3 regions of the Streptococcus sp. NLAE-zl-C503 genome follow, and region 3 is predicted to be linked to each of the others. Evidence: predicted binding sites of a transcription regulator. Region 3 holds the regulator's gene; each other region holds the start of a gene.
The links. The regulator CtsR, encoded in region 3, represses protease genes until heat stress. The targets are predictions, from matches to a motif close to TTGGTCAAAAAAGGTCAAANA.
Positions count from the first base shown of each region.

Region 1: BLS46_RS00490 (ATP-dependent Clp protease ATP-binding subunit) is a predicted target of CtsR. The motif match lies at 1,588-1,608, and genes of this name have one in related genera.
Region 2: clpP (ATP-dependent Clp protease proteolytic subunit ClpP) is a predicted target of CtsR. The motif match lies at 1,275-1,295, and genes of this name have one in related genera.

Region 1 covers NZ_FNJT01000001.1:100,844-103,983, forward strand. The annotation lists gene BLS46_RS00490 (ATP-dependent Clp protease ATP-binding subunit) at 1-1,547, opposite strand, end outside; gene BLS46_RS00495 (DUF1797 family protein) at 1,787-2,017, opposite strand; gene BLS46_RS00500 (amino acid ABC transporter permease) at 2,208-2,891, shown strand; gene BLS46_RS00505 (amino acid ABC transporter ATP-binding protein) at 2,891-3,140, shown strand, end outside.
Region 2 covers NZ_FNJT01000003.1:206,883-210,022, forward strand. The annotation lists gene BLS46_RS07260 (deoxycytidylate deaminase) at 1-464, shown strand, start outside; gene upp (uracil phosphoribosyltransferase) at 553-1,182, shown strand; gene clpP (ATP-dependent Clp protease proteolytic subunit ClpP) at 1,361-1,951, shown strand; gene BLS46_RS07275 (YlbG family protein) at 2,031-2,300, shown strand; gene BLS46_RS07280 (ABC transporter substrate-binding protein) at 2,388-3,140, shown strand, end outside.
Region 3 covers NZ_FNJT01000002.1:357,230-360,369, reverse strand. The annotation lists gene BLS46_RS05935 (ABC transporter substrate-binding protein) at 1-754, shown strand, start outside; gene BLS46_RS05930 (ABC transporter ATP-binding protein) at 754-1,482, shown strand; gene BLS46_RS05925 (CtsR family transcriptional regulator) at 1,601-2,059, shown strand; gene BLS46_RS05920 (ATP-dependent Clp protease ATP-binding subunit) at 2,061-3,140, shown strand, end outside.

The DNA of each region.
Region 1 (3,140 bases), on a different contig from region 3:
TATTCACTCATATCAAAACGAATCATGCTGTCAGCAGAGCCAAAGAGTTCAATGGCTAGTTGTTTGGAAAGTTCTGTCTTACCGACACCAGTTGGTCCGACAAAGAGGAAACTTCCGATTGGGCGGTTGGGAGTACCAAGTCCAACACGATTACGACGGATGGCTTTGGCAATCTTATCAACAGCCTCGTCTTGTCCGATAACATGGGCCTTGAGGTCGTCTGCCAGATGGATGAGTTGAGATTGTTCTTTTTCTTTTAGTTCCCCAACAGGGATATTAGTTTTCTGCTCAATGATATGTTCAATGGTTTTCTCGCTAATGATAGGAGTATCCTGATCGGTCACCTTGTTTTTCTGCATTTCCTTGTACTTGGAAATCTGATCACGGAAGTAGGCAGCTTTTTCAAAGTCTTCCTCTCGTGTAGCTTGAGTCTTGAGATTCTCAGCTTCAATTAAACGCTGATCAATCACTTTAGGATCAACAAAGTTCAGAGTCAGATTCATCTTAGAACCAGCTTCATCTAACAGGTCAATAGCCTTGTCAGGTAAGAAGCGGTCTTGAATGTAACGATTGGACAGATTAGCAGCTGCCTCGATAGCAGCATCAGTATACTTGACGTGATGGTAGTCTTCGTATTTCTTTTGAACCCCTTTGAGGATGGTAATGGTTTCTCCGACAGTTGGTTCATCTACCTTGACAGGCTGCATCCGACGCTCCAAAGCAGCATCTTTTTCAATGATGCGGTATTCATTAAGAGTAGTAGCGCCAACCAATTGCAACTCACCACGAGCAAGGGCAGGTTTGAGGATATTTCCTGCATCCATATTGCCATCGCCCGCAGATCCTGCACCGACAATTTCATGGATTTCATCGATAAAGAGAATGATGTCCTCGCGTTTGCGTATCTCTTCCATGAGCTTTTGCATACGCTCTTCAAATTGGCCTCGGATACCCGTTCCTTGAACTAGACTGACCACATCCAAACGGATAACTTGCTTGCCTTGGAGTTTATGGGGAACATCACCATCGACAATTTTTTGAGCCAGACCTTCAACAACTGCTGTTTTACCAACACCTGGTTCTCCGATGAGGACAGGATTGTTTTTTGTTCGACGGTTGAGGATTTCGATAACACGGATAATCTCCTCATCTCGACCGATAACAGGGTCAATATCCCCACGACGGGCAATCTCAGTTACGTTGATACCATATTCCTCTAGGAGTCCTCTTTCTTGGCTAGGAGGTGTTTGAAGTGGACCACGGTTTTGAGGTCCGTATCCCCCATCACCCCCATATCCTCCACCTGATTGAGTTGGGGGAACGTTATTAGAAGAAGCCCTGAAATTATTCAAATCATTGAAAAAGTCTCCAAAAGGATCAAAGTCTCGATTGTTTAGGTCAGTCATTCCTTTAAAGAGGGTATTGTTTGGATCCGTTTTGATAATTTTATAGCAATTTTGACAGAGATCAATTTGCTTTTGTTGTCCATTGATATTGGTATACAGATGAATTGTTGAGTCGTTAATTTTACAGTTTTGACAGAGCATACATCTACCTCATTTCATTCTTATTTTTGGCCTAAGAAAAAAGGTCAAAAATAGTCAAAGTTTTATACTCTCATTATAGCATGATTAAGGTGTAAAGCAAGTAAAAAGATTGGGAAGTAGTCGTTTTTAAAAGAAGAATTCAAGGAGAATTAAGCGACATTGAGGGCAAGAAAAAATCCCATTTGCAGGGACAAAAAGGATTCTCGTTCATCAGTCAGGTTTTCCCTGCTGATTTTTTATTAGTAAAGGAGTTCGTAGATCTCCATTGCAATCAAGTCAATACTATCAAAGGTATAGGTTTCACGTGCTTCAACATCGCGAAGGGTGAAGAGTGATCCGTTTTCTTCGTCATAGCTGTAAGCAACTTCTGCAACAACAACTCCTTCACGTTCAAAATTACGTTTTAGATTTCCGCCATCTTTTGTCATAGCTTCTAGGCGGTTGATGATTCTAACCAAATGTGATTCCATTATGATTCTCCTCCATTTCTTATCGTTACTATTTTACCATAAACCACGGGGACTTGACTAGAAAAAACTAAGATTTCTCGCTATTTCTCTTTTGCATAAAATTATTGGTGAAAATCAGTGGGAAAAGATTGAATTTTAATTCAATACATGTTATAATCATACAATCTGATATTTAGAAAGCTGAGTTTATATGAATTTTTCCTTTTTACCAAAGTATTTACCTTATTTTAATTATGGTGCTCTTATCACTGTAGTGATTTCAATTCTGGTAGTCTTTTTCGGTACCATTCTAGGTGTCTTATTGGCCTTTGCTCAGCGATCACGCTTTAAACCGCTTGTTTGGTTTGCGAATGTCTATGTATGGATTTTCCGTGGAACTCCGATGATGGTGCAAATTATGATTGCCTTTGCCCTTATGCATATCAACGCTCCGACTATCCAAGTGGGAATTTTAGGTGTGGACCTTTCTCGTTTGATTCCTGGTATTCTGATTATTTCTATGAACAGTGGTGCCTATGTGTCTGAAACCGTTCGTGCAGGGATCAATGCGGTTCCTAAAGGGCAGTTAGAGGCGGCTTATTCCTTGGGTATTCGTCCCAAAAATGCTATGCGTTATGTTATTTTGCCACAGGCAATCAAGAATATTTTACCAGCGCTGGGAAATGAATTTATCACCATTATCAAGGATAGTTCGCTTTTGTCAGCAATCGGTGTCATGGAACTTTGGAATGGAGCTACAACGGTAGCAACGACGACCTATCTACCTTTAACGCCTCTCTTATTTGCAGCCTTTTATTACTTGATTATGACTTCTGTTTTGACAGTGGCTTTGAAGGCATTTGAAAAACATATTGGACAAGGAGACAAAAAATAATGACAGAAACCTTGATTAAAATTGAAGAACTGCATAAGTCTTTTGGGAAGAATGAAGTCTTGAAAGGGATTGACCTTGAGATCAAAAGAGGGGAAGTTGTGGTAATTATCGGTCCGTCAGGGAGCGGGAAGTCAACCCTCCTTCGCTCGATGAATCTGCTCGAAGAAGCAAGTAAGGGAAAGGTTATCTTTGAAGGTGTCGATATTACGGATAAGAAGAATGACCTTTTTGCGATGCGTGAAAAGATGG
Region 2 (3,140 bases), on a different contig from region 3:
CAGAAAAAAGACTGGCTTGGGATGAGTACTTTGCAGCCCAGGCCTTACTGATTGCTAATCGTTCCACTTGTAAACGCGCCAAAGTAGGAGCTGTCCTAGTTAAGGACAATAAGGTCATTTCAACAGGCTACAATGGTTCCGTATCAGGAACGGAGCACTGTATTGACCACGAATGTTTGGTCATTGAAGGACACTGTGTTCGAACCCTTCACGCGGAGGTCAACGCCATCTTGCAAGGGGCTGAACGAGGGGTTCCAAGAGGATTTACAGCCTATGTGACCCATTTCCCTTGTCTGAACTGCACCAAACAACTGCTACAAGTTGGTTGCAAGCGCGTGGTTTATATCAACCAGTACCGAATGGATGACTATGCCCAGTACCTTTATCATGAAAAAGGCACTGAATTAACCCATTTACCATTAGAGACTGTTCAGACAGCTCTTCAAGAGGCAGATTTGATTTAAAAATTAATAAAAATAAATGGTTTAGAAAGCTTTTTAAACCGTTTTTTGATATAATAAGAAGAATAAATTGAAAGAAGGAATTCAGAAAATGGGAAAACTTGAAGTCATTAATCATCCACTTATTCAACACAAGTTGTCAATCTTGCGTCGTACAGACACTTCTACAAAAGCTTTTCGTGAGCTAGTAGATGAGATTGCAATGTTGATGGGATATGAAGTACTTCGTGATCTTCCACTTGAAGATGTGGAAATCGAAACACCTATCACAAAGACCGTTCAAAAACAATTGGCTGGTAAAAAATTGGCGATTGTCCCAATCTTGCGTGCAGGTATCGGGATGGTAGATGGCCTCTTGAGCTTGGTTCCAGCAGCAAAAGTTGGACATATCGGTATGTACCGTGATGAAGAAACCCTTCAACCAGTTGAATACTTGGTGAAATTGCCTGAAGATATTGACCAACGTCAAATCTTTGTAGTGGATCCAATGTTGGCAACAGGTGGCTCAGCAATCTTGGCTGTTGACTCCCTTAAAAAACGTGGGGCATCAAACATCAAGTTTGTCTGTCTGGTAGCTGCTCCAGAAGGAGTGAAAGCTCTTCAAGCAGCTCACCCAGATGTCGAAATCTTTACAGCAGCTCTGGACGAACACTTGAATGAACATGGCTATATTGTTCCAGGTCTCGGAGATGCTGGAGACCGCTTGTTCGGTACGAAATAAGACTCAGATAGAGTCTTAAAGATGAAATTGGAGGATGTTTCTAATTTCGCGAGGAGGTTGAATTTTTGATTCTGTCGATAGTATAGAGCAAAAATTTGACCTTTTTTGACCAAAAAGATATAATAGTTCTGTATTGAGTCGCATGACTAAGAAAATTCAACATTAAAAGGAGAAATGAATGATTCCTGTAGTTATTGAACAAACAAGCCGTGGAGAACGTTCCTATGACATTTACTCTCGTCTTCTGAAAGACCGCATCATCATGCTAACTGGGCCAGTCGAAGATAATATGGCCAACTCAGTTATTGCCCAGTTGCTCTTCTTGGATGCTCAAGACAGCACAAAAGATATTTACCTTTATGTCAACACACCTGGAGGTTCTGTTTCGGCTGGTTTGGCAATCGTTGATACCATGAACTTTATCAAGGCAGATGTCCAAACCATCGTGATGGGGATGGCTGCATCTATGGGGACTGTTATTGCATCAAGTGGAGCAAAAGGCAAACGCTTCATGCTTCCAAATGCAGAGTACATGATTCACCAACCAATGGGTGGTACAGGTGGTGGTACCCAACAAACAGATATGGCAATCGCTGCAGAACACTTGCTCAAAACTCGTAAGACTTTGGAGCAAATCCTTGCAGATAACTCAGGTAAATCAGTTGAGCAAATTCACGCGGATGCTGAACGTGATTACTGGATGAGTGCCCAAGAAACGCTCGAATATGGCTTCATTGATGAAATCATGGCTAACAATTCTTTGAGCTAAGCAACCTAGAAAGCAAACTCGACGGAGTTTGCTTTTTTTGATATAATTAGGAGAAGATTTCTTAGAAAGAGGATTCACCATGTTTGAAAAGGTCAATCGTTCAGGATTAATCATCTATCTTTACTATAATCGAGATGCAAAAAAACTTCAGGAATACGGTGACATCTGTTACCATTCTAAGAAGCATCGTTACTTGCAGCTCTATGTTCCAACTGAGGAGCTAGATGACTTAGTTGAGAGATTAGGTAAGGAAAGATTTATCAAAAAAATAAGACGTTGCCACATTCAAGAGTTAGAAACTCCCTTTGTTGGCAATCTCTATCGCACCGAGGAAAACGTTATCATTTAAAAAATGAGATAAATGTGTTGACAATTTTCTGATAATTCGGTATATTCTTAACATACTATTTTTGAAACAACTATAAGGAGATTAAAAATGAAGAAAAAATTTGCCCTATCTTTTGTGGCTCTTGCTAGCGTAGCTCTTCTCGCTGCCTGTGGAGAGGTCAAGTCAGGAGCGTCAAATACAACTGGTAACCCAGTAGACGAAAAGACTATCAAAATCGGTTTTAACTTTGAAGAAACAGGTGCTGTAGCTGCCTATGGTACTTCTGAACAAAAAGGTGCTCAACTTGCTGTTGATGAAATCAACGCTGCTGGTGGTATCGACGGAAAACAAATCGAAGTTGTAGACAAAGACAACAAATCTGAAACTGCTGAGGCTGCCTCTGTTACAACTAACCTAGTGACCCAATCAAAAGTCACAGCTATCGTAGGACCTGCGACATCTGGTGCAACTGCTGCAGCTGTAGCCAACGCTACTCAAGCAGGGGTTCCATTGATTTCACCAAGTGCGACTCAAGACGGTTTGACCAAAGGTCAAGAATATCTATTTATCGGAACTTTCCAAGATAGCTTCCAAGGGAAGATTATTTCTAACTATGTGACAAACAAATTGAATGCTAAGAAGGTTGTTCTTTATACGGACAATGCTAGTGACTATGCTAAAGGTATTGCTAAATCTTTCCGCGAAGCCTACAAAGGTGAAATTGTTGCAGACGAAACTTTCGTAGCAGGGGATACAGACTTCCAAGCAGCCCTTACTAAAATGAAAGGGAAAGAGTTTGACGCTATCGTTGTTCCAGGTTACTACACAGAAGCAGGTAAAATCGTAAACCAAGCGCGTGGT
Region 3 (3,140 bases):
AATCAATGGCAAGGCACCATTTGCTATCTATTTCCAAGACTACATGGCTAAAAAATTGGAAAAAGGGGCAGGAATCACTGCCGTTGCCGCTATCGTAGAGCACAATACATCAGGAATCATCTCACGTAAATCTGACAATGTCACTAGTCCAAAAGACTTGGTTGGCAAGAAATATGGAACCTGGAATGACCCGACTGAGCTTGCTATGTTGAAAACCTTGGTAGAATCTCAAGGCGGAGACTTTGAGAAGGTCGAAAAAGTACCAAACAACGACTCAAACTCCATCACACCGATTGCCAATGGCGTCTTTGACACTGCTTGGATCTACTACGGTTGGGATGGTATCCTTGCCAAATCTCAAGGCGTAGATGCTAACTTCATGTACTTGAAAGACTATGTCAAGGAGTTTGACTACTACTCACCAGTCATCATCGCAAACAACGACTATCTCAAAGACAACAAAGAAGAAGCTCGCAAAGTTATCCAAGCTATCAAAAAAGGCTACCAATATGCCATGGAACATCCAGAAGAAGCTGCAGATATCCTCATCAAGAATGCTCCCGAACTCAAGGAAAAACGTGATTTCGTTATCGAATCTCAAAAATACTTGTCGAAAGAATACGCAAGCGACAAGGAAAAATGGGGACAATTTGACGTAGCTCGCTGGAATGCCTTCTACAAATGGGATAAAGAAAATGGTATCCTTAAAGAAGACTTGACAGGCAAAGGCTTTACCAATGAATTTGTGAAATAATGACAGAAATTAGACTAGAACACGTCAGTTATGCCTATGGTCAAGAGAGGATTTTAGAGGATATCAATCTGAAAGTGACTTCAGGTGAAGTGGTTTCTATCCTAGGTCCAAGTGGTGTTGGAAAAACCACCCTCTTTAATCTGATCGCTGGGATTTTAGAAGTTCAGTCAGGGCGAATTGTCCTTGATGGCGAGGAAAATCCCAAGGGGCGCGTTAGTTATATGTTGCAAAAGGATTTGCTCTTAGAACATAAGACGGTACTTGGCAATATCATCTTGCCCCTCTTGATTCAAAAGGTGAATAAGGTAGAAGCCATTGCCCGAGCGGATGAAATTCTTGCGACCTTCCAGTTGACAGCCGTAAGGGACAAGTATCCTCATGAACTCAGCGGAGGGATGCGTCAGCGTGTGGCCTTACTCCGCACCTACCTTTTCGGGCACAAACTCTTTCTCTTAGACGAGGCCTTTAGTGCCTTGGATGAGATGACCAAGATGGAACTTCACGCTTGGTATCTGGAGATTCACAAGCAACTGCAGCTGACTACTTTGATCATCACACACAGTATCGAGGAAGCCCTCAACCTCAGTGACCGCATCTATATTCTAAAAAATCGGCCTGGACAGATTGTTTCTGAAGTTAAACTAGATTGGTCCCAGAGCGAAGACAAGGAAGTCCAAAAAATTGCCTATAAGCGTCAAATCTTAGCGGAATTGGGATTAAATACTTAGAAAAATAGGGAGTTGGTGAAGATTATTCTTTACTTGCTCCCTTTTCCTTTAAAAAAATCAAAAATTTCGGTATAATAGTCAAAGATAGTCAAGGTTCAAAGAAGGAGTTTGATTTACTATGAGATTTAAAAATACATCAGATCATATCGAAGCCTATATCAAGGCGATTTTAGACCAATCTGGTATCGTGGAATTGCAGCGGAGCCAGTTGGCAGATACCTTTCAGGTTGTGCCGAGTCAGATCAACTATGTCATCAAGACACGTTTTACTGAAAGCAGAGGTTACTTGGTTGAGAGCAAGCGGGGTGGCGGAGGCTACATTCGCATAGGCCGGATTGAGTTTTCCAATCATCATGAGATGCTCCGCGATTTGCTTTACTCGATTGGTGAGCGAGTTAGTCAGGAGATTTACGAGGATATTCTCCAGCTTTTGGTGGAGCAGGACTTGATGACCAAGCAGGAGATGACCTTGCTGACTTCAGTAGCAACGGATCGTGTCCTAGGGGAAGAATCCTCAGTTGTCCGTGCCAATATGCTCCGACAGCTATTACAAGAGGTAGATAGAAAAGAGAAGTAAGATGAACTATTCAAAAGCATTGAATGAATGTATCGAGAGTGCCTACATGGTTGCAAGCCATTTTGGAGCCCGTTACCTGGAGTCTTGGCATTTATTGATTGCCATGTCCAATCACAGTTACAGTGTGGCAGGTGCGACTCTAAATGATTATCCTTATGAAATGGACCGTTTAGAAGAGGTTGCGTTGGAACTGACTGAAACGGACTATAGCCAAGACGAAACCTTTACGGAATTGCCTTTTTCTCATCGTTTGGAGCTTCTCTTTGCAGAAGCAGAGTATGTGGCCTCAGCGGTCCACGCAAAGGTGCTAGGGACAGAGCATGTCCTCTATGCGATTTTGCATGACGGCAATGCCTTGGCAACTCGCATCTTGGAGAGAGCAGGATTTTCTTATGAAGACCAGAAAGATCAGGTCAGAATTGCTGCTCTTCGTCGCAATTTAGAGGAGCGTGCTGGCTGGACTAGAGAAGATCTTAAGGCTTTACGTCAACGCCATCGCACGGTATCTGACAAGCAAAATTCCATGGCAAATATGATGGGTATGCCTCAGAATCCAAGTGGCGGTCTCGAGGACTACACGCATGACCTGACGGAGCAAGCGCGCTCTGGCAAGTTAGAGCCAGTTATCGGTCGTGACAAGGAAATCTCACGTATGATTCAGATTTTGAGTCGAAAGACCAAGAACAATCCTGTCTTGGTTGGAGATGCTGGTGTCGGGAAAACAGCTCTAGCCCTTGGCCTTGCTCAGCGTATTGCTAGTGGGGATGTACCTGCGGAAATGGCCAAGATGCGCGTTTTGGAGCTTGATTTGATGAATGTCGTTGCGGGAACACGTTTCCGTGGAGATTTTGAAGAGCGTATGAACAACATCATCAAGGATATCGAGGAAGATGGCAAAGTGATTCTCTTTATTGATGAACTTCACACCATCATGGGATCTGGGAGTGGTATTGACTCGACTCTGGATGCGGCCAATATCTTGAAACCAGCCTTGGCTCGTGGAACTTTGAGAACGGTTGGTGCAACCACTCAGGAAGAATACCAAAAGCACATCGAAAAAGATGCGGCCCTTTCTCGTCGT